Aquibium oceanicum: one gene and its partner. The protein of the gene in region 1 interacts with the protein of each later gene in a pairwise test. Links are inferred from orthologs where the notes say so. Each region holds a gene or a part of one and is shown on either strand. Other genes may lie near its edges. The genes, in order: gyrB and gyrA.

Region 1 (15,362 bases):
GCCTCGCCCGACATCTACACCGGCGAACTGCACGAGATGATGCCGGGGCTCTGCGAGGACCTGAAACAGGTGGCGCGCACGACGCATCATGTCGCCATCTACGTCGCCAACGGGCATGGCGCCTGGGAGGCGGCGAACACCAATCTGTTCAGTCCCGGCGATCATGCGCTGGCGCTCGTCACCGGCCGGTTCGGCGAGGGGTGGGCGCAGTCGGCCGAGGCGCTCGGCGTGACGATGCAGCGGCTTGACTTCGGGCGCCGCAGCCCGGTCGACCCCGACGAGGTGGCGCGGGCGCTGGGCGAGGACCGGGGCGAGCGGATCAGTGTCGTGCTGATGACGCACGCCGATACCGCCACCTCGGTGCGCAACGACGTCGCCGCGGTGCGGGCGGCGATCGACCGGGCCGGCCATCCGGCGCTGCTCGCCGTGGACTGCATCGCCTCGCTCGGCTGCGACCGGTTCGAGATGGACGCGTGGGGCGTCGACGTGATGGTGTCCGCCAGCCAGAAGGGAATGATGACCCCGCCCGGTCTCGGCTTTGTATGGCTGAACGAAAAGGCGCGGCAGGCGAGTGCCGGCGCGCGCTGGCGCACTCCCTACTGGGACTGGACGCCGCGGATCGAGGCGAAGCAGTTCTACCAGCGCTTCGGCGGTACGGCGCCGACGCATCATCTCTACGGCCTGCGCGCCGCGCTCGACATGCTCGTGCGCGAGGAGGGAATCGAGGCCGCCTGGAGCCGGCACGAACGCCTCGCGCGCGCCGTCTGGTCGGCCTTCGAGGCCTGGGGCGACGGTGACGGCGAGGCCGCCGGCATCGGGCTGAACATCGCCGATCCGGCCTTCCGCTCGCACGCCGTCACTACCGTGAAGATGGCGTCTCCGCGTGCCACGCAACTGCGCGAATGGACCAAGGCCAATGCCGGCGTGACGCTGGGTATCGGGCTCGGCATGGCGCCGGAGGGCGATCCGGCCGCAGACGGCTTCATGCGGATCGCCCACATGGGGCACGTCAACACGCACATGGTGCTGGGCGCACTGGGGGCGATCGAGGCGGGCATGACCGCGCTCGGCATCCCTCACGGCGTCGGCGCGCTGTCGCGTGCGGCCGAGGCGCTGGCCTGAGGTTTTCCGCCGGCTGACGCCTTCCGGCAGGTCGCCGGGACAGCATCGTCCCAGGACATCTTGCACAAGCGGCCGCGTCGCATCAGGATGGGCCGACCACGGAGGATGCCATGTCAGTCACTGCCCTTGCCGACCGCCGACCCAACCTGCCGCACTACGAGGAGCGGGTCGATCTCGCCGCCGCCTTCCGCTGGACCGCCCGGCTTAACATGCACGAGGGCGTGGCGAACCATTTCTCGCTGGCGGTGAACGAGGATGGCTCGCAGTTCCTGATAAACCCCAACATGATGCACTTCTCGCGCATCAAGGCGAGCGATCTGCTTCTGATCGACGCCAACGATCCCGCCACCATGGAGCGTCCCGACGCGCCGGACCCGACCGCCTGGGGCCTCCACGGCGCGGTCCACCGGCGCGTGCCGCATGCGCGTTGCGCGATCCACGTCCACTCCGTCCATGCCACCGTCCTCGCTTCGCTGGCGGATTCGACGCTGCCGCCGATCGACCAGAACTCGGCGATGTTCTTCGAGCGCATCGTCGTGGACGGGGATTATGGCGGGCTGGCCTTCGAGGAGGAGGGCGAGCGCTGCGCCAGCCTGTTCTCCGACCCGAAGGTCAAGGTGATGGTGATGGGCAATCACGGCGTGCTGGTGATCGGCGAGACGGTGGCCGAAACCTTCGACCGGCTCTATTATTTCGAGCGGTCCTGCGAAACCTACATCAAGGCGCTGTGGACCGGAAAGCCGCTGCGGGTGCTGCCGGACGAGGTCGCCCGCACGGTGGCGCGGCAGATGGACGAGTACCCGGTCGCCTCGGCGTCGCGGCACCTGTCGGAACTGAAGGCGATCCTCGACGAACAGGAGCCGGCCTACAGGAACTGAAGCGCGTCAGCTCTCCGGGCCGTAGACGCGGCCGAAGTAGAGAGCGGCGAGCGAGGCGGCGATCAGCAGGGCGAGGCCGACGCCTTCTTCACCCAGGATCATCACGGACATGGTGGCGATCATCATCCGACCTCGCTCTAGCGATCTGGCTCCGGGCAATGAACGGGAAATCGGCGCCCGTGTTCCCTTCAGATCGGGATGTTTGATCGCCGGCTGATCGGGCGCCGGCTGCGATTGTTCGATGGCACGACGCGCGCTACGAATGGTGTGCCACGATGCCCGCCGAAAGACGCTCCAGGGATGAGAGCGTCGCGGCACCGGCGGTGGTGGGGGGATCTTCCGTGCCGACCATGCGCGCCCGCGTCCACATGCATCTCGAGCCCGCCGCGTGGCCGCACAAGGGGCTGTCGCCGGTCAACAAGGTTCTGGCGGCGCTGATCCTGCTCGCGGTGTTCTTCGCGGTGGTGGAGACCGAACCGATCGTGGTGGAGCGCCGCGGCGCCGCCATCCTGACGATCGAGGCCTTCTTCACGATCGTGTTTCTCGTCGAATATGTCCTGCGGGTATGGATCGCCCCTGAAAAGCCGGCCTACGCGGGACGTTTCGGGCGGCTGCGCTACATTGTCTCCGTGCCGGCGCTGATAGACCTGGTCGCGCTGTTGCCCGGCCTCTTCGTCTTCATCGGCAGCGAGGCGTTCGTGGTGCGGCTCTTCCGGCTGCTGCGCATCCTGCGGCTGGCGCGGCTAGGCCGCTTCTCGATGGCGATCCACGCGATCACCGATGCGATGAAATCGCGGCAATACGAATTGCTGATGAGCCTGACGATCGCCGGCATCCTGCTTTTGATTTCCTCGACCCTGCTCTATCTGATCGAGGGGAGCGCTCAGCCGGACCGGTTCGGCAGCATCCCGCGCGCCATGTGGTGGTCGGTCGCGACGCTGACCACCGTCGGCTACGGAGATGTTTATCCAGTCACGCCCTTGGGGCGGATACTGGCGGGCCTCACCGCCATCACCGGCATCGGCCTGATCGCGATGCCCACCGGCATCCTCGCCGCGGCGTTTTCGGACGCGATCCAGACGCAGCGCAAGGAGGAACGCGACGACGTGAAGGGGGATGGCAGGTGAGATCACCACGCCGTCGTGGCATCGGTCTCGTGCCGGCAGGAGGCATGGAAGGTGTCGAATCCGGTCGGGGGTTGATCGCGACTTCGCGATCCCCAAGCATGCTACGGCTTGCAATCAACATCTAAGTGTCCGGTTATTACCATTTATGCGAAAATGCTAATAACAACCGCTTGAAAATTCTTCTATCCCGGTTATTACCACTTAAGCGAAAGCGGTGATAACACATGCAGCCGATCTCCCACATCTATCAGACGGTGTATAGCGAATTGGCTGAGAGGGCGCTGGATGCCACTTTCAAATCGGATTTCGATCTTCGCGGCCGCTTCGTCATTCAGGAGGTGAAGGGTCGGAGATACTGGTACTTCGATCTGCCGGAGGATGGCACCAAGAAGAGGACTTATGTCGGCCCGGTCGACGACGAAGAGATCACGCGTCGGGTAGAAAATTTCAAGGACCTCAAGGCGGACAACCGTGAACGGCGCCGGCTTGTGAGCACATTGGTACGGGAAGCCTATCTTCCGCGCGCCGAAGCCCTCACTGGTGATATCATTAAGGCACTCGCAGCGGCCGGCTTCTTTCGCTTGCGGGGCGTCCTGATCGGCACGGTCGCATATCAATGTTATCCGCCGCTCATCGGTGTCAGACTGCCAAATACAGCGATGGTCACCAGCGACGCAGACTTTGCCCAGTTTCACTCCATTTCCGTAGCCGTTGGAGACGCGATGCCGCCGATCTTGGAAACCCTGCGGGCGGTGGACGAGACTTTCCGGGAGATTCCCGATCGGATCGATGGCCGCAAGACGACCCGGTTCGCGAACCGCGCCGGCTACAAGGTCGAATTCCTGACGTCTAACACCGGATCGGACGACTACGGCGGCAAGCCCACCGCGATGCCCGCCCTCGGCGGTGCGTCGGCACAGCCGCTGCGTTTTCTCGATTTCCTCATTCATCAACCGATGCGGGGAGTGCTTCTTCACGGTGCCGGCGTGCCGGTTCTGGTGCCTTCCCCCGAACGCTACGCCATTCACAAGCTGATCGTCTCCAGCCGCCGCCGCATGGATGACGACCGACCGTCAAAGAGCCGCAAGGATGTCGCCCAAGCCACGGCGATCATCGTTGCGATGATGGAGCAGCGCCGCGGAGACGATGTGGCGGATGCCTTCATGGAGGCTCGCGACCGCTGGCCTGCGTGGCGCGAGGCTCTTCTGGATGGGCTGTCTTCGATCGAAGATGGCGCACGCGCGACCGTCACGGCCGGGCTGTCGAGAGGGATCGTCAATCTCGGTAGCGATCCGGAGGCATACGGACTAAAACGGTCCGCGAACGACGACGATAAGGAAAGCGAACTGCGCCGATGATTACATTGAGCGTCGAATTCCCATAGGCCTAGGTCCCGTACAGAGCCCGCCTCCGCGAACCATTGCCCCGGAGCATCTGGACCGCATGATCCGGAACGTTATCCTTCAGAGATGGCGGGTCAATTCAATCCCGGGCGAAGAAGCAAGACTTCGCGGCATCGCGCATCCCTGCCCGATCAGATGTCCAGATTGGCGACGCTCAGCGCGTTGTCCTGGATGAACTCGCGGCGCGGTTCGACCTCGTCGCCCATGAGGCGGGAGAAGAGGGAGTCCGCGTCGGTGGCGTCCGCGACCTTCACCTGGAGCAGCGAGCGCACGTTGGGGTCGAGCGTGGTTTCCCACAGCTGCTCGGCGTTCATTTCGCCCAGACCCTTGTAGCGCTGCATCGACAGGCCCTTGCGGCCGGTGGCGAAGACGCCTTCGAGCAGGTGGAGCGGTCCCGTGATCAGCTCTGACTTGTCCTTGCGGCGCAGCGTCGGAAGCTCGCCGTAGATCTCGCCCAGGCGCGGCGCATAGCGCTGCAGGGCGCGGGCGTCGGCCGAGGAAATGAGCCCCATGTCGAGGACGACCGCCTCCTTGACGCCGCGCACGGTGCGCTCGAGCACGTAGCCGCCCTGTCCCTCGTTCGAGGTGGAGGTGCGGCCGGTCCAGCCGCGCTCGGTCTCCTCGGCGATGGCGTCGAGCCGCGCGGCGATACGCTCGGCCATGTCGTTGGCGCGTCCGAGGTCGAGGAAGATTGCGGGGTCCAGTGCGCCGGCGATCGCCGCCTGCCCCACGACCTCGCGGCTGTAGCGCGTGTGCAGTCCGTTGACGAGCGAGCGCACGGCGAGCGCGTCGTCGATGAGGGAGCGCAGATCCTGGCCGGCGCGAACCTCGCCCGAGGCGAGTTCCAGCGAGGCTTCGTCGAGGCCCGAATTGATCAGGTATTCCTCGAAGGCCGGCTCGTCCTTGATGTATTGCGAGCTCTTGCCGCGCGACACCTTGTAGAGGGGCGGCTGGGCTATGTAGAGGTGCCCGCGCTCGATCAGCTCCGGCATCTGGCGGAAGAAGAAGGTCAGGAGCAGGGTGCGGATGTGGGCGCCGTCGACGTCGGCGTCCGTCATGATGATGATCTTGTGGTAGCGCAGCTTGTCGGCGTTGAACTCGTCCTTGCCGATCGAGGTGCCGAGCGCGGTGATCAGCGTGCCGATCATGTCGGAACCCAGCATGCGGTCGAAGCGGGCGCGTTCCACGTTGAGGATCTTGCCGCGCAGCGGCAGGATCGCCTGGTTCTGGCGCGAACGGCCACCCTTGGCCGATCCGCCGGCCGAGTCGCCCTCGACGATGAAGATTTCGGACTTGGCCGGATCGCGCTCCTGGCAGTCGGCGAGCTTGCCGGGCAGCGAGGTGATATCGAGCACGCCCTTGCGTCGGGTGAGCTCGCGCGCCTTGCGCGCCGCCTCGCGCGCCGCGGCCGCCTCGATCACCTTGCCGATCAGCACCTTGGCCTCGGCCGGATGTTCCTCGAACCAGGTGCCGAGCGCCTCGTTGACGAGGCTTTCGACAACAGGCCGCACCTCCGACGAGACGAGCTTGTCCTTCGTCTGGGAGGAGAATTTCGGGTCCGGCACCTTGACCGACAGCACCGCCGTCAGCCCTTCGCGGCAATCGTCGCCGGTGAGCGATACCTTTTCCTTCTTGAGCGCGCCGGAGTGCTCTGCATAGCTGGTGACCTGGCGCGTCAGCGCGCCGCGGAAGCCGGCCAGATGCGTGCCGCCATCGCGCTGCGGGATGTTGTTGGTGAAGGCCAGCACGTTCTCGTGGTAGCTGTCGTTCCACCACATCGCGACCTCGACGGTGATGCCGTCGCGCTCCGCGCGGATGGCGATCGGATCGGCGATGAGGGGCTTCTTCGACCGGTCGAGATACTTGACGAATTCCTCGAGCCCGCCCTCGTAGAACAGTTCGACCTTCTTCTCGTCGGCATGGCGCCGGTCGGTCAGGAGGATGCGCACGCCCGAGTTCAGGAAGGCCAGCTCGCGCAGCCGGTGCTCCAGCGTGCCGAAGTCGAACTCCACCATGGTGAACGTCTCGGAGGACGGCATAAACGAGATCTCGGTGCCGGTCTCGTCGCCCGCCTCGCCGGTCACTGCGAGCGGGCCGTCGGCGACACCGTGGGTGAACGACATCTCGTGGATCTTGCCCTTGCGGCGGATCTTCATCTTCAGCCACACCGACAGCGCGTTGACCACCGAGACGCCGACGCCGTGCAGGCCGCCGGAGACCTTGTAGGAGTTCTGGTCGAACTTCCCGCCGGCGTGGAGCTGCGTCATGATGACCTCGGCGGCCGAGACGCCTTCGGTGTGCATATCGGTCGGGATGCCGCGGCCGTTGTCGGTCACCGAGCAGGAACCGTCCGCGTTGAGCGTCACCGTCACTCGGGTCGCATGACCGGCCAGCGCCTCGTCGATGGCGTTGTCGACCACCTCGTAGACCATGTGATGCAGGCCCGAGCCATCATCGGTGTCGCCGATGTACATGCCGGGCCGCTTGCGCACGGCATCCAGCCCCTTGAGAACCTTGATGGAATCCGCGCCATATTCGGCCGGTGCGCCGGGAAGTTCTACGGACGTTTCGCTCATGAAAACCTGTCGTCTTGAGATCGCTGCGGCAGCGTTGAAAAGGGGCTGCGAATCAACGCCCCGACATGGATGAGATATAGGGACTTCCGCGCCGTTTTTCCAATTTTCGCGGGCATTTCGGCGGTTCTTTCACCGGCTTTGTGGCGCTTTCGCGGGGATGGACGCCGCCGCCGCCCGTTCGCGGTCGTCACGGCTTTGTGGGAGGGCCTGCTACCCCTATATTCGGCGCCGAGGAGATCCGCCAGATGGACGCCACGCCGGCCCCTTTCGTTCCGCCCGCGCCGAAGCCGCGCACCACGCCGCCATCGCTGCTGCAGATGCTGCGGATCGTCTATCGGAACCCGCTCGAACTGTGGGGCGAGCCGTCCTATAACGAAAAATGGGTCTCGATCTCGACCGGAGTGGGCGGGCCGCTGGTGATCGCCAACGACCCGGGCCTGATCCGGCACGTGCTGGTCGACAATGCGAAGAACTACAAGATGGCGCGGGTGCGCCAGAAGATCCTGCGTCCTATCCTGCGGGACGGACTGCTAACGGCAGAAGGTGAGGTGTGGAAGCGCTCGCGCAAGGCGATGGCGCCGGTCTTCACGCCGCGCCACATCAACGGCTTCGCCGCACCGATGCTACGCCGCTCCGAGGCTTTCGCCGAGCGCTACGAAGGCGAGACCGGCACGGTGGACATCGCCCGCGACATGACGCTGCTGACCTACGACATCCTGGCAGAGACGCTGTTTTCGGGCGAGATCGCAGGGGAGCCGGGCAGCTTCGCCAAGCAGGTCGACCGCCTGTTCGAGACGATGGGCCGCGTCGATCCGCTCGACCTGCTTGGTGCGCCGGACTGGCTGCCGCGCTTCACGCGCATCCGCGGCGCCCGCGCCATGGCCTTCTTCCGCCGGCTCGTGGCCGACACGGCCAGGATGCGCAAGGAGAAGCTGGAGTGCGATCCCGAGGGTGCGCCGAACGATTTCCTGACGCTGCTGCTCAAGGCGGAAGGACCGCAGGGCCTGTCGCGCGACGAGATCGCCGATAACATCATCACCTTCATCGGCGCCGGCCACGAGACCACGGCGCGCGCTCTCGGCTGGACGCTCTACTGCCTGGCGGAAGCGCCCTGGGAACGCGAACGGGTCGAGGCCGAAATCGATGCCGTGCTGGCGCGCGAGGCGGACCCGGCGAAGTGGCTCGACGCTATGCCGGTGACCCGCGCCGCCTTCGAGGAGGCGATGCGGCTCTATCCGCCGGCGGCCTCGATCAGCCGCGAGGCGCTGGCCGACGAGTTCTACGAGGACCTGCACATCCGCAAGGGCGCTCAGGTCCAGGTGATGCCATGGACCGTGCACCGGCACCGCAAGCTGTGGGACAACCCCGAAGCCTTCATGCCGGAGCGCTTCCTGCCGCATAACCGCAACCGGATCGACCGCTTCCAGTACCTGCCCTTCGGAGCGGGGCCGAGGATCTGCATCGGCGCCAGCTTCGCCATGCAGGAGGCGATGATCGCGCTCGGCGTCCTCCTGTCGCGCTTCCGTTTCGACACGGTGGCCGAGACGAAACCCTGGCCGGTGCAGAAGCTGACGACCCAGCCTGAGGGCGGTTTGCCGATGCGGGTGACACGGCGAAGGTAGTTGTGCTCATCCCGCGGCGCGGATCAGGTCGGCCGCCTTCTCGGCGATCATGATGGTCGGCGCGTTGGTGTTGCCGCCGATGAGGGTCGGCATGATCGAGGCGTCCACGACGCGCAGACCTTCCAGCCCGCGCACGCGCAGCAGTGGATCGACGACCGCTTCATCGTCGACGCCCATGCGACAGGTGCCGACGGGGTGGTAGATCGTGTCGGCGCGGGCGCGGATGTGGCGCATCAGGTCGGCGTCGGTCTCCACGCCTTCGGTGTGGATCTCCTTGTGCCGGTATGGCGCGAAGGCCGGGGCGGCGAGGATGTCGCGCATCAGCCGGGCGCCTCGAAGCAGCAGGTCCGAGTCGCGCTCATCGGCGAGATAGGCAGGGTCGATGCGCGGCGGCGCTTGGGGATCGGCGCTCGACAGCCCGACGGTCCCGCGCGAATGCGGCCTCAGCACGCAGACGTGGCAGGAATAGCCGAAGCCGAGGTGGATCCTGCGGGTGTGGTCGTCGACGATGCCGATGCAAAAGTGCATCTGCAGGTCGGGTCGCTCCGCTTCCGGCGAGGATTTGACGAAGGCGCCGGCTTCCGCGATCGGCGAGGCCAGCATGCCCGTGCCGTCGCGGCGCCATTGCAGGGCATGGCGCACCATGGCCCAAGCGCCGCGCGGACCAATGCCGAAACAGTCGGTGTGCTTCGTCTTCCACGACAGGATGAAATCGAGATGGTCCTGGAGGTTTCGGCCCACGCCGGGAAGCGCATGACGCACGTCGATGCCTTGGGCGCGTAGTTCCTCCGGATCTCCTATCCCCGACAGCATGAGAAGTTGCGGCGAGCCGAAGGCGCCGGCCGAGAGAATCACCTCGCGCCTTGCCTCGGCAAGTTGCTCCGTGCTGCCGCGGCGATAATTTACGCCGGTGGCGCGTCTACCTTCGAACGTGATGCGCGTCGCATGCGCGCCGGTCACCACCGTGAGGTTCTTGCGTTGCATGGCCGGTTGCAGGTAGGCCGCCGCCGCCGAGCAGCGTTCGCCGTTGCGGATGCCGTCGTGGAACTGCGTGACCTGGTAGAGGCCGGCGCCTTCCTGATCGGGTCCATTGAAGTCGTCGTTTCGACGGATCTGGTGCTGCGCGCAGGCTTCGATGAAGGCGTGCGCGAGCGGCCGCGGGCTCGCCTGGTCGCGGACCTGGAGCGGACCGTCGGCCCCGTGCAGTGGGTCTCCGCCGCGTTGATTGCCTTCCGCCTTGCGGAAATAGGGAAGCACGTCTTTCCACGACCAGCCAGCGCAGCCGCCCTGGGCCCAGTCGTCATAGTCGGACGGATGGCCCCGGACGTAGAGCATGGCGTTGATCGCGCTCGAGCCGCCGAGCGCACGTCCGCGCGGCTGGTAGCCGCGGCGGCCATCGAGGCCCGGCTGCGGCTCGGTCTGGAAGGCCCAGTTGTTGATTTTCGGCCGCCCGGGGAGCATCGCGGCTATGCCGACCGGAACGCGGATCAGGAGATCGCGGCCCTCGCCGCCTGCTTCCAGCAGGCAGACGCTGATCGACGGATCCTCCGACAGCCGGGCCGCCAAGGTAGCGCCGGCGGAGCCGCCGCCGGCGATCACATAGTCGAATGACATGGTCCCCTCCCGGACGCAGCCTCGTGCGACCGGGAGATGGAAGCTTCAAATCCGGGGCTTGTCCAGAGCCTTGAACCCTCAGACCATCGCGAAAATGCGTGCGGGGCCGCCTGTTCCGCCGCGGATCTTCGGTGCGCCGACGACGATGGTCGCGCCCGAGGCCGGGAGCCGGTCGAGATTGGCGATGGCCTCGATGCCGTACCGCCCGCTCGGCAGCCAGGTGTTGTGCACGATGAAGTCGGGCGACATTCCGAAGTCGAGCGAGAGTGTGTCGACGGCGATCGCCTTGACGGACGGCCCTTCCATCAGCGCCTGCGCGGCCTCGACGTGGAAGCCGGGGAAATGCATGGTCTTGCCGTCGTCGCCGACGTTGCGGAACTTGTCGGTGGCGACGTGATCGCCCCAGCCCGACAGCATGGCGACGACCGCGCCTTCAGGGATGTCGCCGTTCGCGTCCGTCCAGGCCTTCAGGTCGTCCGGCGTCACCTGTGCGTCGGCGTTCTCGGAGGCTTTGGGCCGGATGTCGACGACGACCAGCGGCGCGACGAGGTCCTCGACCGGCAGTTCGGCCACCGACTTGCCGTCGGCCGTGAAGTGGAGCGGCGCGTCGATGTGGGTGCCCGTATGCTCGTTCAGTCTGAGCTCGAAGAGGTTGAACGTGTGTTCGGCATGGTTGAACTTCTGGTCGTAGAAGAGCTGCTGCGCGCCGAAGTAGGTCGGGAAGGTGTCGTAGAGTTCGTGGGTCAGGTCCTCGGCCTTCGTCGGCATCGACTGCTGGGCAAAGAGCGGTTGCGGCGCGGCGGCGGCCCCGAGTGCCGCGGCTCCCGCGGCGGCAACTGTTCCCCTGAAGAAGGCCCGTCGCGACAGCATGTCCTTCTTGACGCCTTCGATCACGCAATGATGGCACATTTCGATGACTCCGCTGGTAATTGCCTCGCCGCATCAGGCGACAGAATGAGCCGGCAAAGGCCAGGTGGCAAGCCTCACCAGCGGCCCTGGAAGGCATTCTCGACATGTACGGGCCAGCGCCAGGGAAGCACGGCGACCATATCGAAGCGGACGGAGAGGCGGACGTAGTCGGGCTGACGGGCGAGCCACAGATCGGCCGCCGCCTCGATCCGGCGCTCGGACTGGCCGCCGATGGCTTCCATCGCTTCCGCCAGCGTGCGCCGCGCCTTCACTTCGACGATGGCGACGAGGTCGCCCTTGCGGGCGATGAGGTCGATCTCGCCGAGCTTTGTGCGATGGCGGCGTGCGACGATGCGGTAGCCTTTCACCATCAGGGCGACGGCCGCGGCGCGCTCGCTCCAGTGGCCTTTCCGGTAGGCGCGGAAGCGCCTGGCGCGCGCGTCAGCCGTCACCGCCGCGTTCCTTGAGTTCGAGGAGGCGGCGGTAGAGGTCCTGCTTGGGCGAGCCGGTCATCCGCGCCGCCTCGCCGGCGGCCTTGGAGGCGGGGAGTTCGGCGGCGAGCGAGAGGAGCAGGCGGTCGAGGTCCTCCGGGCTGGCCGCTTCCTCCTCGCCGGGCGGTGCGACGCAGACGACGACCTCGCCCTTCGGCGAACCCGCTTCGGCATAATGCTCCGCGAGTTCGGCGAGGCTGCCGCGCCGGAATTCCTCGAAGGTCTTCGTCAGTTCTCGCGCGATGGCCGCCTGGCGGTCCGCGCCGAGTGCGTCGCGCATGGCGGCCAGGCTTTCGGGCAGGCGATGCGGGGATTCGTAGAAGACGAGCGTGGCCGGCATCGCCTTCAGCGCCTCCAGCCGGGTGCGGCGCTGCCCGTCCTTCACCGGCAGGAAACCGGCGAACAGGAAAGCGTCGGACGGTAAGGTGCTGGCGGTCAGCGCGGCGAGCACGGCCGAGGCACCGGGAATGGGCACGACGCGGATGCCGGCTGCCACCGCCTCGCCGACCAGCCGGTAGCCCGGATCGGAAACGAGCGGCGTGCCGGCGTCGGAGACCAGCGCGACCGCTTTGCCCTCCGCGAGATCGGCGAGCAGGCGCGGCCCCGCGCTCGCCGCATTGTGCTCGTGGTAGGGGGCGAGCTTGCGGCGGATGCCGTAGCGATCGAGCAGCACGCGGGTGACGCGCGTGTCCTCGCAGGCGATCACGTCGGCCGCGGCAAGCGTCTCCAGCGCGCGCACGGTGATGTCGGAGAGGTTCCCGATCGGGGTGGAGACGATATAGAGCGCCGGCTCCAGCGGCCGGGCCGGAATTTCATGTCCGTCGATCAGGAAACTGCGCCTGGCGGCGGGTTCGGTGCGCAATTCTGCCATGCAGCCACACCTACAGCCGATGTCCGATCGCGCAAAGCGGCAATCGCCCCAGGCCGGCGCCTCAGGTGCCGCAGAATGTACGCAGTACGAGCTCGTGCGCTTCCGGCGGCGCGGCGTAGCGGGCCTTGTCCGGCTGCTCATCGAACGGCTTCGCGAGCACCGCCACCAGTTCCTCGAAGGGGGCGAAGTCGCCGTGGTCCTCGGCCGCGCGGATCGCCTCCTCGATGCGGTGGTTGCGCGGGATATACTTGGGGTTCGCCGCGCGCATCCGCTCCAGCCGCCCGGCATCGTGCTGCGGCTCGCGCGCGATGCGCGCATGCCAGCGCTCAGCCCACTGGTCGAACGCTGCCGGGTCGGAAAACAGCATCCGCGCGCCGTCGCCTTCGCCGTCCAGTTCGCCGCCGAGGCCGCGGAAGGTGAGGGTGAAGTCGGTCTTCTGGCTGGCCATCAGGGCGAAGAGGTCGCTGATCAGCTGGGTGTCCTCGTCCGCCTCAGTCGCCAGACCGAGCTTGTCGCGCAGGCCGCCGTGGAAGACCGGCTCGTAGTGCTCTTTGAATGTCTTCAGCGCACCTTCCGCTATCTTCAGAGCCTCGTCCGGGTCTTCGTGAAGCAGCGGCAGCAGGGTCTCGGCAAAGCGCGCCAGGTTCCAGACCGCGATGTTGGGCTGGTTGGCGAAGGCGTAGCGGCCCTGCTGGTCGATGGAGCTGAAGACCTTGTTCGGATCGAAATCGTCCATGAAGGCGCAGGGGCCGTAGTCGATGGTCTCGCCTGAAATCGTCATGTTGTCGGTGTTCATGACGCCGTGGATGAATCCGACGAGCATCCATCTCGCAACGAGCCGCGCCTGCGCGGCGATGACGGATTCGAGCAGGCGCAGATAGGGCTGGTCGCCCGCGGCGGCGTCCGGATAGTGACGCGCGATGGCGTAGTCGGCCAGTGTACGGATGCCGTCGGTGTCGCCGCGCGCGGCGAAGTACTGGAAGGTGCCGATGCGGATGTGGCTCGCCGCGACGCGCGTCAGCACGGCGCCGGGCAGGCGGTGCTCGCGGTAGACCGGCTCGCCGGTCGCGACCGCGGCCAGGCTGCGCGTGGTGGGCATGCCGAGCGCATGCATGGCTTCGCTGACGATGTATTCGCGCAGCACCGGGCCGATGGCGGCGCGTCCGTCGCCGCCGCGCGAAAACCGCGTCGGTCCGGAGCCCTTGAGCTGCAGGTCGCGGCGCACGCCGTCCGCATCGATCGCTTCGCCGAGAAGCAGCGCGCGGCCGTCGCCGAGCTGCGGCACGAAATTGCCGAACTGGTGGCCGGCATAGGCTTGCGCGACCGCCTGCATGTCGTCGGGGATGCGGCTTCCCGACAGGACGTCGAGTCCTTCGGGGCTCCGGAGGCGGTCTGCGTCTAGCCCGAGCTTTTCGGCCAGGGACAGGTTCAGCTTGATGAGCCGCGGAGCGGCGACCGGGGTCGGCGTCGTGCGCTCGAAAAAGCGCTCGGGCAGGCCGGCATAGGTGAACTCCAGCGTTGGCATCGGATTGTCGCTGGAATTCGGCGCGGCCAGCACCGAGGAAACCTGGCTGGGCATGGCGGAACTCCTCTTGCCCTCATGTCGAGAGCGTGACGTGTATGTCATCCTATGTGTTGCAGCAGGCGGGCGAGTGCAAGGTTTACCTGCTTCCGCGAAACGGAAAGCCGCGGCGAGACGGGACGACGTCGAGGTTGACGCCGCGTGACGGCTGTTGCGATGGTCCGCTATGAGCCGGCGAAGCGATGTGACCATTCCGTCGCATTTCTCCGATAGTAAGGAGCGACGGAACGGGCGGATCGTCGATTCGCTCGGATCGGACGAGGCGGACGGGCGAGTAACCTTCGGCGAAAGGAGCCAGCGCATGACCACGGTAGCGGTACTCGGAGGGGACGGCTTCGTCGGATGGCCGACATGCCTGCATCTGTCGAGCAAGGGCTACGACGTCCACATCCTCGACAATCTCAGCCGGCGCTGGATCGACACCGAACTTGGGGTGCAATCACTGACCCCGATGGACTCCATCCAGGAGCGCACGCGCATCTGGCGGCAGGAAACGGGGCGTCGCATCCATTTCCATCTGATCGATCTGGCCAAGGACTACGAAGTGCTGAAGCGCTGGCTTTCCGAGCACCGGCCGGACGCGATCGTGCATTTCGCCGAGCAGCGCGCCGCGCCCTATTCGATGAAGAGCGACCGGCACAAGAACTACACGGTCAACAACAACGTCAACGCCACGCACAACCTCCTGAACGCAGTGGTCGAGATCGGCCTCGACGCGCATCTCGTCCATCTCGGCACGATGGGCGTCTACGGCTATTCCACGGTCGGTGCGGCCATTCCCGAGGGCTACCTGCCGGTTGGCATCGAGACGATGGCGGGCGAACAGGTCAGCCAGGAGATCCTCTACCCCGCCAATCCGGGCTCGATCTACCACATGACCAAGTGCCTGGATCAGCTGCTGTTCCAGTTCTACGCCAAGAACGACGGCGTGCGGATCACCGACCTGCACCAGGGCATCGTCTGGGGCACGCACACCGACCAGACCCGGCTGCACCCGCAGCTGGTCAACCGGTTCGACTATGACGGCGACTACGGCACGGTGCTGAACCGCTTCCTGATCCAGGCGGCGATCGGCTATCCGCTGACGGTGCACGGCACCGGCGGCCAGACGCGCGCCTTCATTCACATCCAGGACTCGGTGCGTTGCATCGAACTGGCGCTCGCCAA
Region 2 (15,608 bases), 1.5 Mb from region 1 along the record:
TCCGGCTTCTGTCCGTTACGAACTGCAAGGAGATTGACGCCATGTTGATAACGATGCTTGCAACCGCCATGATGGTCGCCATGCTGATAGCAACGGCTTTCGGCTTCTACGAGGAAGCACAGCGGCAGAAACAGGAAGTTCGCGTCACGCGCAAGAACCCTTTCGACGGGCTGCGCCGGTAAGTTCAGGTTCCAGTCAGAGTTCAATTAGTCAAACGGCCGCCCGGAAGACGGGCGGCCGTTTTGTCGTCCAGGACCGGTGACTACTGTTGGTCGGTCGAGGAAGGAGGCTCGGTAGGTGCCGGCGTCTCGGACGCCACGACCTCCGCCTCCTCTTCCGATTGCGGCTCGGAAATGCGTTCCACCGACACGACGCGTTCGCCCTCGGCCGTGCTGAAGATGGTCACGCCCTTGGTCGCGCGGCTGGCGAAGCGGATGCCGGTGACCGGCACCCGGATAACTTGGCCTCCGTTCGAGACCATCATGAGCTGGTCGCCGTCGGAGACAGGGAACGCCGCCACCAGCCGGCCGATCTCGCCCACCTTGGATACGTCCGTCGCACGGATGCCCTTGCCGCCGCGGCCGATGACGCGGAAGTCGTAGGACGACGAGCGCTTGCCGTAGCCGTATTCGGTGACGGTCAGCACGAACTGCTCGTGCGCCTTGAGTTTTTCGTACAGCTCGTCCGAGAGATCCGCTTCCTCGACGACATCCTCATTGGTCAGGACGATCTCCTCATCCTCGCCCGTGGCCGCGCGACGCTCTTGGGCCGCCCGCTTCAGGTAAGCTGCACGTTGAGGAGCGGTGGCCTCGACGTGTTCGAGAATGGTCATCGATATCGCCCGGTCGTTCTCGCCCATAGCGATGCCGCGCACGCCGACCGAACTGCGCCCGGCGAAGACGCGCACGTCGTCGACGGCAAAACGAATGCACTGACCGGAATCGGCCGTCAGCAGGACGTCGTCGTTCTCGGTGCAGGTCTCCACGCCGAGGATCTCGTCGCCCTCTTCCAGCTTCATGGCGATCTTGCCGTTGCGGTTCACCTGGATGAAGTCGGACAGCTTGTTGCGTCGGACGGTGCCGCGCGTGGTGGCGAACATGACGTCCAGCTCGCCCCAGCTCTCCTCATCCTCAGGCAGCGGCATGATGGTGGTGATGCGCTCGCCCTTTTCCAGCGGCAGCATGTTGATCAGGGCCTTACCGCGCGACTGCGGATTCCCGATGGGCAGGCGCCAGACCTTCTCCTTGTAGACGATGCCGCGCGAGGAGAAGAAGAGAACCGGTGTGTGCGTGTTGGCGACGAACAGCCGCGTGACGAAATCCTCGTCTTTGGTCGACATGCCCGAGCGGCCTTTGCCGCCGCGCCGCTGGGCCCGGTAGAGCGACAGCGGGACGCGCTTGATGTAGCCGGAATGGCTGACGGTGACGACCATGTCCTCGCGCTGGATGAGGTCCTCGTCCTCCATGTCGGCGCCGCCATCAGCGATTTCGGTGCGGCGAGGCGTGCCGAACTCGTCGCGCACGGCCGTAAGTTCGTCCTTGACGATCTGCTGGATGCGGGCGCGCGAGCCGAGGATGTCGAGGTAGTCGCGGATCTCCTCGCCGATCTTGTTCAGCTCGTCGGCAATCTCGTCGCGGCCAAGCGCGGTCAGGCGCTGCAGACGCAATTCGAGGATGGCACGGGCCTGCTCCTCAGACAGATTGTAGGTCCCGTCCTCGTTGATGCGGTGGCGCGGATCGTCGATCAGGCGGATCAGCGCCTCGACGTCGTGAGCCGGCCAGCGCCGCTCCATCAATTGCTCGCGCGCCGTCTGCGGATCGGGGGCCGCGCGAATGAGCTTGATCACCTCGTCGATGTTGGCAACCGCGATCGCAAGGCCGACGAGTACGTGGGCGCGTTCGCGGGCCTTCCGCAGGAGGTACTTCGTGCGCCGGCTGACCACGTCTTCCCGGAAGTACACGAAGGCCTTCAGGATATCGACGAGGTTCATCAGCTCCGGCTTGCCGCCGTTCAGCGCGACCATGTTGGCGCCGAACGAGGTCTGCAGCGGCGTGTAGCGGTAGAGTTGGTTCAGCACGACCTCGGCATTGGCGTCCCGCTTCAGTTCGATGACGACGCGGTAACCCTGGCGGTCGCTCTCGTCGCGGATGTCGGAGATGCCCTCTATGCGCTTGTCGCGCACGAGTTCTGCCATCTTCTCGATCATCGTGGCCTTGTTCACCTGGTAGGGCACCTCGGTGATGATGATCGCCTCGCGGTCGCCGCCGCGGATCTGTTCGATGTCGACCTTGCCGCGCATCAGGATGGAACCGCGACCGGTCTGGTAGGCGCTGTAGATGCCCGCGCGGCCGAGGATGATGCCGCCGGTCGGGAAATCCGGTCCCGGTATGATCTCCATCAGCGCCGGCAGGTCGATGGCGGGATTGTCGACCACGGCGATCGCCGCGTCGCAGACCTCGCCGAGATTGTGCGGCGGGATGTTGGTCGCCATGCCGACCGCGATGCCGCCCGAGCCGTTGACGAGCAGGTTGGGGAAGCGCGCCGGCAGCACCTTCGGTTCGGAGGAGGAACCGTCGTAGTTGTCCTGGAAATCGACGGTGTCCTTGTCGATGTCCTCCAGGATCTCGTGCGCCGCCTTGGTCAGCCGCGCCTCGGTGTAGCGCATGGCCGCGGGTGGATCGCCGTCGATGGAGCCGAAATTGCCCTGCCCGTCGATGAGCGGCAGGCGCATGGACCAGTCCTGCGCCATGCGTACGAGGGCGTCGTAGATCGAGGCGTCGCCGTGCGGATGGTATTTACCCATCACGTCTGAGACCGGGCGCGCCGACTTCACGTGCTTGCGGTTCCAGTGATAGCCGCTCTCGTGCGCGGCGTAGAGAATACGCCGGTGCACTGGCTTCAGCCCGTCGCGCACGTCCGGCAGCGCCCGGCTCACGATCACGCTCATGGCGTAGTCGAGATAGGAGCGCTGCATCTCCTCGATGATGGAAATCGGCTCTATGCCATTGGGTCCGCCATCGGACCCGCGTGGGGGTGTAAGCTCAGCCAAACTGGATCACGATCGTCAATGGAATCACTGGGCGTTATATAGGACGGCGGCCCGGTTTTTCCAAACGCGCAGGGATGTCGCCTGCGCCTATGCTGTGCAGAAATACATGGTGATGCCGAGGTTAGGATAATGCCCTAACCGGTAGCGGATCCCGCTGCGGTCAGGCCCTCACCACTTTCTGGTCGATCGCTCCGAAGAGCGGGGTCCCGTCCGGATGTCTCGACTCCATCCGGACCCGATCGCCAAAGCGCATGAAGCCTGTCTTCGGCTCGCCGAGGTCGATCGTTTCGATGCCGCGGCGCTCCGCAATGCATGAAGAACCGACCTCGCGGAAGTTCTCGTTGGAAACGGTACCGGAACCGACCACGGTCCCGGCGACGAGATCGCGCGAGTAGGCGGCGTGCGCCACGAGTTCGTCGAACCCCACACCCATCGCATAGCCGTTGGCGGCGCCGAAGCGGTCTCCGTTCCAATGCACATCGAGCGTCAGGTCGGCCCGCGCATCGCGCCAGTATCGACCAAGTTCGTCCGGCGTCACCGCCACCGGCGCCATCGAACTCGCCGGTTTCGCCTGGATCCAGCCGAAGCCGGTCTTCATCTCGATCGGCGCCACTTTGCGCAGGCTCCAGTCGTTGATCTGGACGAGGAGCTTGATGTGCGTGCGTGCATCGGCGGCGGATGCGCCCATCGGTACGGCATCCGTGATGATCCCGAACTCGCCTTCGAAGTCGATGCCGTCCTCCTCCGAAGGGAGGCGGATATCGTCTGCAGGACCATAGAAGCGGTCGCTTACACCTTGGTACATCAGCGGCCGCCCGCCGGTATCGACCGGCGGCAGCTTGAACACCTTCTGCATCAGGCGACCGTGGCTCTTGAAGGCCGAGCCGTCGAGCCACTGCCAGGCGCGCGGCAGCGGGGCCAGTGTTCCTGCGGGATCGAAGGGTTCGCCGGCGCCGGCGTTCACGGCCTCGTATTCCGCCGAGAGCAGAGGCTCGAGCGCGTCCCAGTCCTCCAGCGCGGCCTGCAGCGTCGTGACGGACCGCGCGGGCTGGCAGCGCCGGTGGTCGCGACTGACGATGTGCAGGCGACCGTCGGGCGTACCGTTCGGAAGAGTGGTAAGTTTCATCCGCGTCCTCTTTCGCAACGTCCCTGTCTCGCCTGGACGAGAGACGACAGATCCGCAAGCCCGCCCGAGAAGTTTGGCTCAGCCGCGAGCCCTCCCATCTTTTCCTGCACTTCGGCGATGGCATCGGCAAGGTCGCCATGCAGCCCGAGCGCGCGCAAGGTGGCGGCGCTTTCGCGCATCTCGGCGGCGCGTCGTTTGCCGTGCTTCAGCGTGCGCTCGAACTCGTAGCGCGCGAAGTCCGGCCAGCCGAGGCCGGGATAAGACCCCGACAGTGAGCCCATGATGTAATCCAGGCACCCGGAGGCCTGCGCGGCGAGCAGCGCCTCGACGGTGATCGCCTCCAGCCCCTTCACGAACAGGCTGCGCACCATCTTGATAGCGGTGGCCGATCCCGGCTCCGGCCCGACGCTCTCAAAGGAGAAGCCCAGGGCGCTCAGCCGCTCGGCAGTTTCGGCTGCCACGGGGCCGGCAAGGAGCACCTTCGTGCGATGGCCCTTCGGATGCACCGGCGCCATCACCGCCATGTCGACATAGGCGGCGCCCGTGGCATTCACCTTCGCGGAGGTCTCGCGCTTGCGGTCTGGCGAGACGGAGTTGATGTCGAAGAACGTCTGGCCGGCGCGCAGCCATTTGCAGGCCGTCTTCGCCGCCTCCAGGCTCTGGTCGGCGGTGACGGCGCTGACGATCCAGTCGGCGCCGGGCATGCCGCCAGAGGCGGTCGCCGCCGCGACGTCGCGCTCCCGCATGGCACGGGCGCAAGCGCCGTCCGGGCCTTCACGGTCGAGAAGAACGTCATAGGCCGAGAAGGAGTGATCCTCCCTGGTGGCGGCCAGACTTTCCTGGAAGGCGCGCGCCGCTTCCCCGAAACCGATGAACCCGATGTGCATTGGCTGGCCCCGTTCAGTCCGCGAACACGGTTCCGTCGAAGAGTTTGCGCGCGGTGCGCAGGATCGCGGCGCTCTTCACCGCCCCGTCGGCGCCAAGTGTCGCCACGACTGTCATCTCGCCGGTCGGATGCTCGATGGAGAGGGAGCGGCGATCGCCTTCGCCCACGGACGCGATTTCCGCCGCGGGCGATCCCGGCAGGAGGCAGGCCGTTGCGACACTGACGGCGCCGAGCACGCCTATCGAGGAGTGGCAGGAATGCGGGATGAAGGTGCGCGTCGAGATCGCGCCGCCGTTCTTCGCGGGCGCGACCATGGTCATCTTAGGCACGGATTTCTTCTCGACGTCGCCCAGGTTCATTAGCGGCCCGGCCTTGAGCCGGATCGCCTCGAGCTTCGCCCGAAGCTCCGCGTTGCCTTCGAGTTCCTTTGGGGTCTCGTCTCCCGAAATGCCCATGTCGGCAGCACGCATGACCACGCAGGGCATGCCGTTGTCGATCATCGTCACTTCGACGCCGTCGATCACGTCGACAGCGTTGCCGGTGGGCAGCAGCGCGCCGCAGGAGGAGCCGGCCGTGTCCTCGAACTCGATTGGTACCGCCGCGCTCGTACCCGGCACGCCGTCGATGCGCGCATCGCCCTTATAGCTCACCATTCCGCCTGGCGTCGAAACGGTCGCGACGGCGATCTGGCCGGTGTTTTCCATGAAGATGCGCACGGGCGTCTCGCCATCGCGCGCTTTGACCAGCCCGCGCTCGATCGCGAAGGGGCCGACGCCCGCGAGGATGTTGCCACAGTTCTGCGCGTCGGTGACGATCGGCTTGTCGACGAAGACCTGCAGGAAGAGGTAGTCGACATCCACGCCGTCGCGAGCAGACTTCCGTACCACCGCGACCTTGGAAGTCAGCGGGTCGGCCCCGCCCATGCCGTCGATCTGGCGCGGGTCGGGCGAGCCCATGACGCCGAGCAGAAAGGCGTCGCGTGCCGCGGTGTCGGACGGCAGGTCGTCTGCAAGGAAATAGCCGCCCTTCGAGGTGCCGCCGCGCATCCACATGCAGCGCACGCCATCAGACATATTTCAGCCCCTTTGCCGCGAGCTTGTCGCGCATGCCGTAGATGTCGAGCCCGAGTTCGCCCGCCATCAGCCGCTTGCGCGTCTCGGCCTCCTTGGCTTCGCGGGCCCGGCTCGCCGTCAGCGCCGTCTCGGCTTCCGCCTGCGGAACGACGCAGACGCCGTCGTCGTCGGCCACGATGATGTCGCCGGGATTGACCGCCGCACCGGCACAGACGACCGGAACGTTGACCGACCCCAGCGTCTCCTTGACCGTGCCTTGTGCGAAGACCGCTTTCGACCAGACCGGGAAGCCGATTTCGGTCAGGTCGCGCACGTCGCGCACGCCTGCCTCGATGATAAGGCCCCTCACCTTGCGGTACATCAGCGAGCGCGCCAGCAGTTCGCCGAAATAGCCGTCCTCGCACAGACTGGTCGGCGCGACCACGAGGATGTCGCCGTCCCGGCACTGCTCCACTGCGACGTGGATCATCCAGTTGTCGCCCGGCGCGATCGACACCGTCACCGCAGAACCGGCAATACGGGCACCGGAATAGATCGGCCGCATGAAGGCGCGCATCAGGCCCTTGCGGCCCATGGCCTCGTGCACCGTGGCGACGCCGCATTCGCCGAGACCGTCGATGGTCTCGCCGGCGGCTCTTTCGATGTTCTGAACAACGACGCTCATCCCCTCCCCTCCGTCGGCACCAGCGTCTCTAGCACGTGCGGGAACACCGCCTCGTAGGCCTCGCCGTAGGTTATCTTCTTGTCGGAGTTGCGGGCCGCCTGCGCGCCGCGCTGCAGGGCGACGCGGGTATAATATTCCCAAAGATGCTCCTGGCCGGCCATGCACTTGATCGCCGCGAGCTTCTTGTCCCACACCGGCGTGATGTCGAGCAGCGTGTTCGGCATCCAGCGGCATTGTTCGGGCTGGTGCGGCTCGAACAGCATGACCGGCGGGGCGCCGATCACCTTCACGTCCGGCTCGTGCCCGTGCGCCTGCGCCACGATGCGCGCCTCCTGCGCGAACTGGCTGACCAGCGGATGGTCGCGATTGTAGGGGTCCTCTCGGGAGTGCGTCAGCATGAAGCTCGGGCGGATTTTTCGGAACAGGTCCGACAGCCGGAACAAAGACGCCTGCGAAAGTTCGATCGGATAGTCGCCCAGGTCCCAGAACTGGACGTCGGCCACGCCGAGCGCCTTCGCAGCGTTTTCCGCCTCCTTCCGGCGCTCGCTCTTGACCCGGTCGAGCGTCATGCCGTCTTGGCGCCAGAGCTTGGCGCTCTCGCCGCGCTCGCCGTAGGAGAGGCAGACCACCGTCACGTCCATCCCCTCTCCGGCGTGGAGCGCGATGGCGCCGCCCGCGCGCCAGACGAAATCGGCCGAATGCGCGCTGACGACCAGCGCGGTTCCTGCAGTCATTTGCGGTCTCCATGGTTCGAGGCGGCCGCTACGGGCGGCGTGCCGTGCGTGTGAAAGCTCTCGATGGTCTTCAGGCCCCAGGCCTGGCCCTTCTTCCGCTCCTGCTCGGTCCACAAGACCGGCTTCCAGTCGGGATCGAGGATCAGCCGTGCGCCGGCATTGGCAATCTCGACGCGGTTGCCGGCGGGCTCATAGACGTAGAGGAAGAAGGTGCCCTGGATGGCGTGCTTGTGTGGCCCTGTCTCGATAAAGACGCCGTTCTCCAGGAAGACGTCCGCAGCGCGCAGGATGTCGTCGCGATGGTCGGCGGCGTAGGTCAGGTGGTGAAAACGGCCCTTCGAGCCCGAATGGTCCTCCGTACAGGCCATGTCGTAGCCCTTGTTGTTGACCGTGAACCAGCAGCCGCCGATGCGGCCATTGTCGAGCTGGATCATCTCGGTGACGCGGCTGCCCATCGCCTCCACCATGAAGTCGCGGATCTTCGAAACGTCGGAGGCGAGCAGGTTAAAATGGTCGATGCGGCGCGGCGCCGCGCCGCGGCCGTGGTAGCGCTGTGCGGTGTTCTTCAGCGCCGGCTTCTCGCCCGCGGGCGCCTCGTACTTGTTGGTGTCCCAGTAGAGTTCGAACACGTGGCCGTCCGGGCTGTTGAAGCGGTAGCTGCGGCCGTGGCCGAGGTCGCCGTCGGTCCAGCCGATACCCAGCCCCATCTTCTCGATGACGGCCACACGGCGCTGCAAAGCCGCTTCGGAAGCTGTACGGTAGCCGCAGTGGGCCATGCCCGTGGTGTTCGAGGCAGTTAGCTTGAGCGAATGGAACTCGTAATCGTCCCAGGCGCGCAGATAGACCGAATCGCCGTCGCGCCCGCTCTCGGTCAGGCCATAGACGTTGACGAAGAAGTCCAGACTCTCCTCGGGCTTGTCGGTGAGGAGTTCCACGTGCCCGAGATGGGCGACGTCGAAACAGGGTTCGGCTTGGTTCATGTCCTCTCCTCGGGCCAGTAGAGCCGTGTCGGGTTGTCGACCAGCAGGCGGCGCAGTTTGTCCTCCTCCGGCGCGATGAGCGCAAGCAGGTCCACCAGCGCGCCGTCGTCCGGCATGTGCTTCTTGATGTTGGGATGCGGCCAGTCCGTGCCCCACAGCACCCTATCGGGGAAAAGATCCACCAGCATCCGGGCAAACGGCACGGCATCGTGGAAGGGAGGGCCGGCGCGCGACACGCGCTCGGAGCCGCAGACCTTCACCCAGAAGCGTTCGTCCTCCATGAGGTCGACCAGCATGCGGAACGCCGGCTGGTCCACGCCGAGGCTGGCATCGACCCGGCCCATGTGGTCGATCACCATGGTGATCGGCAGTTCCTTCAGGATCGGCGCAAGCTTCTCCAGACGGTCGGCCTCGAAATGGATCACCGCGTGCCAGCCGAGGGGCTTTACCTTGCCGATCACCGTACGTACCGCGTCGAGGTCGGCATCCTGTCCGAGGTGCGTAACAAAATTGAAGCGCACGCCGCGCACGCCGCCTTCGTGCAGCGCGGCGAGTTCGGCATCAGTCACATCCTGTTTTACCATCGCGATACCGCGGTAGCGCCCGGCCGCTGCCGCGATCGCGTCGATCATTGCCGTGTTGTCGGTACCGTGGCAGCTCGCCTGGACGATGACGGCGCGTTCGATGCCGAGCAGGCAGTGCAGCGCGAAGAGCTTGGCCTTCGGCGCATCGACGGGCGTGTAGTTACGCTCGGGAGCGAACGGGAACTCGGCCGCCGGCCCGAAGATATGGCAATGCGCGTCGCAGGCGCCGGCGGGCAGCACGACGTCCGGCTTCTTCGGCGACGGGTGATAGGGCAAGGCGTCAGACATCATGAAACTCTCGGTCGGTTGACGGCGGCGACCGCGCCGCCCGAAGTCATGGCACGCCAAGCGAGGACCCCAAGGGCGGCACAGCCGATGACTCGCGCCAGGAGTGTTGCAGGATCGGCCGCCGTCACGGCGGTCGGCCAGATGACCAGGAGCGCGGCGGCAGCCATCATGAGCCGTTCCCCGGCGGCGAGCGGGCGCCCGAGCCAGCCGGCGAAGGCGATCGTCAGGCCGACGACGCCGATCGTGGCGAGCACCCCTGACAGGACGATCTCGGGCGGCGAGCCTATCATCAGAAGTCCCGGCATTGTGACGAAGAGGAACGGCACGAGAAGCTTCACGAAGCCGAGCCGTACGGACTCGAAGGCCGTCTTGTTGGCATCTCCGCCCGAGATGCTTGCCGCCGCGTAGGCCGCGAGCGCCACCGGCGGCGTGATCGCCGAGACGAGGCCGTAGTAGAAGATGAACATGTGCGCGACGATCGGCGGCAGGCCGAGCCGGGTCAGCGCGGGCGCGACGAGCACGGCGAGCAGCAGGTAGGCCGCCGAGGTCGGTAGTCCCATGCCGAGCACGAAGGAGGCGAGCGCCGTCAGGACTAGGATCGCCCAGACGTTCTGGCCGCCGAGATCCACGATGAGGCCCGACAGCATGAGCCCGAGGCCGGACAGGTTGAGCACGCCGATCACCGCGCCTGCCGCCGCCACCGCCGCCACGATGGGCATCGTCGCCACCAGCGTGTCGCGGCACACGACCACGAGATCGACGGGGCCAACGCGGGTCAGCCTGTTGAAGGGCGAGATAAGGAGACCGAGCACAATGCAGATGACGGCGGCGCGCGTCGGCGTGTAACCCATGATCAGGAAGACGATGAGACCGGCGAGCGGCAGCAACAGATAGCCGCGTTTCACGAGCGTCTCGCGCAGCAGCGCCAGTCCGGCGTCGGTATCACGCTCGAGCCCCAGACGCCCGGCCTCCAGCCGCACCGCCACCATCAGGGCGACGACGTAAAGAAGCCCCGGCACCAGGGCAGCGAGCGCGATTTGCGAATAAGGAACCCCGATGATCTCGGCCATCAGGAAAGCGGCCGCGCCCATCACCGGCGGCAGGATCTGCCCGGCCGAGGATGCCGCCGCCTCGATGGCGCCAGCGAGCGTCGGCGAATAGCCGACCCGCTTCATCAAGGGGATGGTGAAGGTGCCGGTGGTGACGACATTGGCGACAGCGCTGCCGTTGATGGTGCCGAGCATGGCGCTCGACAGCGCGGCCGAGAGGCCCGGCCCACCCTGCATGCGACCGGTCAGCCCGCGCGCGATGTCGACGAAGACCTCGCCGGTGCCGATCTTCATCAGCAGCGTCCCAAGCAGGGCAAAAAGGAAGATGTATTCGACGGCCACCCCCATCGGCAGGCCGTAGATGCCCTCGGTGGAGAGCATCAGCGTGGAGGCGAGCCGCCTCAGATCATAGCCGCCATGGCCGTACTGGCCGGGGATCAGGTAGCCGAACCAGGCGTAGGCGAGTGCTACGCCGACCAGGATCACGAGAGCCCAGCCGAGCGCCATGCGCACCAGCACCAGGAGCACGGCCATGACCCCGACGAAGATCCAGAGATCGGGCGGGGTGGCCATCGCGCCGCGCATAATGATGTCGACGTAGGACTGCCAGAGGTGGAAGCCCGGTACCAGCGCGACCGGTACCAGCGCGTAGCACAGCATGCGCGTCCAGCCGGCGCGGGCATTGAGGCCGACGAGCAGAAGCCCGCCCGCCGAAACGAGCGAATAGAACAAGGAGCGCAGGATCAGCGCTGTGATCAGCCCGAAATAGGCGCCGTAGATGACGAGCGCCGTGACCGCCACGGCGAGGACTGCGAAGAGGAGCGACACGATGGCCGCCTCCCCTTCGCCTCGGTCCGCCGCACGGTCGAGCCGGATCCTGTCGGTGATCGAGGTCATGCGATCCCTGTTCCGCCGAGCCTACTTGGCCGTGTCGAAATAGGCCTTGGCGCCAGCATGCAGGTCGATCGGCGTCTTGGTCGCCGTGTCGAGCGCGATGGCCTTGGCCTGCGGATGGACCTCGCCAAGTTCGTCCAGGTGCTCGAAGATCGTCTTGGTGATCGTGTTGACCAGCCCCTCGTCGGCACCTTCACTGGTGAAGAGCGTCGCCGGGTCGTTGATGACCATCACGCCCTCCTTCTGGTCCGGATAGGTGCCGGCCGGGATTTCGTAGGGCTGATAGAACGGGTACTCCTCGAACAGGCCCGCCACCTTCTGCTCATCGAGCGGCAGGAGCACCATGTCGCGCTGGGCGTCGAGATCGATCAGCGCGGCGGTCGGAGCGCCGGCGAGCACCACGGTGGCGTCGACCGTGCCGTTCATCAGCGCGTTGGTGCCTTCCGTGTAGGACAGGAACTGCGCGTTGCCGGCATCGAACACGCCGTAGGCTTCGAGCAGACGCTGCGCCAGCACGGCGGCGTTGCTGCCGGGAGGTCCGAGATTGACCTTCTTGCCGGCGAGATCCTCGAGCGAGGCGATGCCGGTGTCGGCGACAGTCGCGATCTGCAGGACGGCGGGATAGAGATAGGCCATGGCCGCCACCGGCTGCGCGTCGCCGTCGAACGGGCCCATGCCGTTCTTCGCCTCGTAGAGCGTCGAGGACGAGGAGAAGCCGAACGTCATCTGGTCCGCCGCCACGCGGCGGATGTTTTCCACCGACGCGCCGGTGACCTCGGCCCGCGCGGTGGTGTTTTCCATGTGCTTGTTCAAAATGTCGGCCATGCCGGCGCCGATCACGTAGAACAGGCCGCCGGTGCCGCCGGTGCCGATCGCGACGCGCTCCTGCGCAAGCGCCGGCGTCGCCGCCAGCGAAAGTGCGACCGCGGTCGCCTTCAATCCGATGGAAATTCTCATGATTTTACCTCCCTTTGAGTTGGTCATGCGGAATGCTCAAGTTCGCCCGCAGGCGTGGCGGATGTCCGGGCGAGCGCCCGGAAACTCGCGTGGCTCGACAGCACGATCTGGCGGATCGCCTCGTCGTGGTCGGCGCCGTCGGTCTTGCTGTCGGACAGGCGCGAAATGCGCTCCGGGTTGATCAGCGTGTAGTAGAGCGAGCCGAGCAGGAACTGGCTCCGCCAGACGATGTCTTCGCGCGAAGCCCCGCTGACGCAGTCGGCGATCGCGTCGATGAAGGCCCGGGTAGTGTCGTCGAACGCGTCGGCGATGATCTTGCGCGCCTGGGCGTTGCCCTCCGCCGACAGGATGGCGCGCATGCGCGTGAAGCGCGTGCCGCCGCCAACGAGATCGTCCGACGATGAAAAGGCTGGCAGCACATAGGCGCGCAGGATCGCCATAAGGCGCTGGTCGCGATCCTCGATGCGCTTGGCCTCGCCGATCAGTTCCAGCCGGCGCGCGTTCATCGGACTGGTGTGGCGCTTGTAAATGGCTTCCAGAATGCCGGCCTTGTCGCCGAAATGGTAGGTCAGGCTGCCGACGTTCAGCCCGGCGGCGCGGGCGATCTCGCGTAGCGCCACCGCGCCGAACCCGCGCTCCGAAAACAGCTCTTCCGCCGCGTCGAGGATCGCGGTCCTGGAATCGGTTTCCCGTGCGGCTCTCGGCATGCTGGTTTCGCGCCCTCCCTCACGGAGGGGTTTCTAGCGGCTTGATGGCCACATGTCCACGACATTTGTACAGTCGTACAAGAAAAAAGCGCGCGTGTTCAGCGGGTTGGCCGTGGCGGGGCTACCGCCCGTAGTAGGGCTCGCATGCAATGCCGTCGCCGTCGCGGTCGAGATGTGCCGAATAGGCCGGGTGCCAGCGCGTCATGGGCGCGATCCCGCGCGCCCGCGCTTCCGCGCAGTTTCGGGGCGGCGGGCCGGAATAAGCGGGTCCCGAAAAACTCGTCAGCAGCGATCCGAGACCTGGCCCCACAAAGCTCGTGAGCCCAATCGCCGCGAAAACTCCCGCGAAGCCGACCTTGCGCAGGATGGAGAGCGACTTGTGTGGATCCAGCGTGCTTGAGCGATCCGGACGGGCCCGGCGCGCAGCTGCTCGGTAAGGACGTGTCTTGCTCATGCGCGACAACTTACACGCGATGTCCTAAGGGCAGCTTGGCACCGAGGTTCGAATCTTAATCAAACCGCTCTGCGAGATTGCGTGTCAGCGCATGCCGTCCAGGAATGCCAGCACCGCCTCACGCATGGCGGGGGTTTCCACATGCCCGGTGTCGGGCTCAGAAACATGCCGCAGACCTGCTTCCGCGCCAGCCGCCCGGTACGCGGGCTGGCACTCTGCCAAGGCTTTCTCGACCGCCGCGGGCGGGGTCAGCGGGTCCTTCGCTCCGGTGCAGATCAGTTGCGGCCGCGGGGCGATCATGCCGGCGATGCGGCCGAACGAGGTCTGCGCCAGAAGGCCCGGAATTGTCATGTAATGCCCATGCAGGTCGTGGGCGCCGGTTTCGATCAGCGTCGCGAGGTCGGCGAAGCAGCAAAGATGCGCAACGCGGGCGATGCGCGGCTCGATTGCGCCGAGGAAATAGGCATGCGTGGCGCCCATCGACAGCCCGAAGGCCGCGATGCGGTCCGGATCGACGTCGGCGCGCGACGACAGATAGTCGAAACCCGCGAGAAGATCGGCGAGCATCTCGCCCATGAGGGTCCTGCCCTGCCAGAGTAGCGCCTTCGAAAGCGCGTCTTCCTTCTCGTCCGCGCGCTCGCCGAACGCCGGCATGTCCAGGCAGAGCGTGACGAAACCGCGCCGTGCGAGCAACGGCCCGTAAGGCCCGAGAAGGCTCGGCCTACCATCGGTAAGCTCCGACGCACCGATTTCATACCGGGCGCCATGTGCATGGCAGTAGAGTACCGCCGGCCGGCGCCCCGCCGGCTCGGACGGACGCGTCACGAAGGCGCGGGCGCGGCGGCCGTCGCCGAGGTCAAGGGTCAGGGTTTCGGTCGCGATCCCGTCGGCGTCCTCGACGGCGCGCACGATGACCCGTTCCGTCACAACTGGCCGTTCGGGAACACGAAGCAACTGCCGAAGCGCGGCGGGCGTCATGCGTCCGCCGTCCCTGCCCCCGCTTCGAGCATCTCCCTGAGTGGTGCCATCCGACCGGCCCGCAGCTGGCCGTCTTCGCGAATGAACAGACCGCGCACCTCGAAGCCTTCCACCGTCAGCCGGTCGTCGATCCGGCCTTCGTAGGCGATCCGCAGGGTCTTTTCCCGCCACTCCACCAGGCGGGCCGTCAGGACCAGCGCGTCGCCGTCCTCGGCCGGCGCACGAAACGCGCCGCCGACCTCGATGAGGCCAATGCCGATGGAACCCAGTTTCCGCGACACGGCGGCATGGCCGCCGAAGCGCTGGAGCAGCGCGTGGAACGTCGCGTCGAACCAGCGGAAGTGGTTGGGATAGTAGACAATACCGGCCGGGTCGCAGTCGCCGAAGCTCACCTTGATCGTGCAGGTCTGCAGGATTTCGCTCACCTCGTCCGCTCCTGGCCCCGTTGCCGCGGGCGCTTCGTAGCCTGTTCGCGTCCTGACGCAAAGACCGGGCTGCCGAAGCGGGCGCAATCCGATCACTAAAACATGAAAACGAGTCTCATGTTTTTTCGCCTTACCCTCTACCACATTGTCTGGAATCCTTCTAAAGAGGACGCCGAGCCATACGGCAGCAAGAGGAAGTCCCATGCGGCTGACCCGCCAGACCAACTACGCGATCCGCATCCTGATGTACTGCGCGGCCAATGACGGGCGCCTGAGCCGCATCCCCGAGATCGCGCAGGCCTATACGGTTTCGGAGCTCTTCCTGTTCAAGATCCTCCAGCCGCTGGTCGAACACGAACTCGTGACCACCGTGCGCGGCCGCAACGGCGGCGTGAAGCTCGGCCGGCCGGCCGCCGAGATCACGCTGTTCGACGTCGTGCGCGTAACCGAGGAGAGCTTCGCCATGGCGGAGTGCTTCGAGAACGACGCCGCCGACTGCCCGCTGATCGACAGCTGCGCGCTCAACGCCGCGCTGCGCCAGGCGCTCGGCGCCTTCTTTGATGTCCTTGAGAGCCACACGATCGCCGACCTGATCAAGGATCGGCCGATGATGCGCGATCTCCTGAAGATCGATGCCACCACCGGCCACGCCATCGCCAACTGACGCCTAGAACGGTCGCGGACCGCTGAGGAGCGGGCCGCATAACGACCCTCCACCCAGCAACTCGCGTAAAGAGGGACGATGCGATGTACATTGCCA

What was found.
Region 2: the proteins of gyrB (region 1) and gyrA interact in binary tests that used the Escherichia coli proteins (3 or more experiments, as listed by UniProt). The link is inferred for Aquibium oceanicum from one-to-one orthologs.

Annotation. Positions count from the first base shown.
Region 1 is NZ_CP018171.1:1,184,537-1,199,898, forward strand. What follows is about bases 4,385-7,427. They hold gyrB (DNA topoisomerase (ATP-hydrolyzing) subunit B), read right to left. Parts: upstream 7,107-7,427; coding sequence 4,662-7,106; downstream 4,385-4,661. Other genes in these bases: BSQ44_RS05955 (nucleotidyltransferase family protein), read left to right, coding at 4,385-4,485; BSQ44_RS05965 (cytochrome P450), read left to right, coding at 7,352-7,427. In the rest of the region: BSQ44_RS05940 (pyridoxal-phosphate-dependent aminotransferase family protein), read left to right, coding at 1-1,122; BSQ44_RS05945 (class II aldolase and adducin N-terminal domain-containing protein), read left to right, coding at 1,233-2,000; BSQ44_RS05950 (potassium channel family protein), read left to right, coding at 2,276-3,127; more of BSQ44_RS05955, read left to right, coding at 3,352-4,384; more of BSQ44_RS05965, read left to right, coding at 7,428-8,728; BSQ44_RS05970 (GMC family oxidoreductase), read right to left, coding at 8,735-10,342; BSQ44_RS05975 (cyclase family protein), read right to left, coding at 10,421-11,251; BSQ44_RS05980 (YraN family protein), read right to left, coding at 11,326-11,703; rsmI (16S rRNA (cytidine(1402)-2'-O)-methyltransferase), read right to left, coding at 11,693-12,613; BSQ44_RS05990 (protein adenylyltransferase SelO), read right to left, coding at 12,675-14,138; BSQ44_RS05995 (NAD-dependent epimerase/dehydratase family protein), read left to right, coding at 14,497-15,362. UniProt on the Escherichia coli protein: DNA gyrase negatively supercoils closed circular double-stranded DNA in an ATP-dependent manner to maintain chromosomes in an underwound state.
Region 2 is NZ_CP018171.1:2,636,636-2,652,243, reverse strand. The notes cover bases 63-3,351. They hold gyrA (DNA gyrase subunit A), read right to left. Parts: upstream 3,050-3,351; coding sequence 263-3,049; downstream 63-262. Other genes in these bases: BSQ44_RS13025 (fumarylacetoacetate hydrolase family protein), read right to left, coding at 3,210-3,351; BSQ44_RS27210 (hypothetical protein), read left to right, coding at 63-182. In the rest of the region: more of BSQ44_RS27210, read left to right, coding at 42-62; more of BSQ44_RS13025, read right to left, coding at 3,352-4,175; BSQ44_RS13020 (NAD(P)-dependent oxidoreductase), read right to left, coding at 4,172-5,062; BSQ44_RS13015 (4-oxalomesaconate tautomerase), read right to left, coding at 5,076-6,134; BSQ44_RS13010 (4-carboxy-4-hydroxy-2-oxoadipate aldolase/oxaloacetate decarboxylase), read right to left, coding at 6,127-6,798; BSQ44_RS13005 (PIG-L deacetylase family protein), read right to left, coding at 6,795-7,532; BSQ44_RS13000 (catechol 2,3-dioxygenase), read right to left, coding at 7,529-8,512; BSQ44_RS12995 (amidohydrolase family protein), read right to left, coding at 8,509-9,387; BSQ44_RS12990 (TRAP transporter permease), read right to left, coding at 9,384-11,330; BSQ44_RS12985 (TAXI family TRAP transporter solute-binding subunit), read right to left, coding at 11,352-12,284; BSQ44_RS12980 (TetR/AcrR family transcriptional regulator), read right to left, coding at 12,308-12,991; BSQ44_RS26330 (excalibur calcium-binding domain-containing protein), read right to left, coding at 13,113-13,445; BSQ44_RS12970 (alpha/beta hydrolase family protein), read right to left, coding at 13,530-14,423; BSQ44_RS12965 (acyl-CoA thioesterase), read right to left, coding at 14,420-14,848; iron-responsive transcriptional regulator RirA, read left to right, coding at 15,051-15,512; heme-degrading protein HmuQ, read left to right, coding at 15,596-15,608. UniProt on the Escherichia coli protein: A type II topoisomerase that negatively supercoils closed circular double-stranded (ds) DNA in an ATP-dependent manner to maintain chromosomes in an underwound state.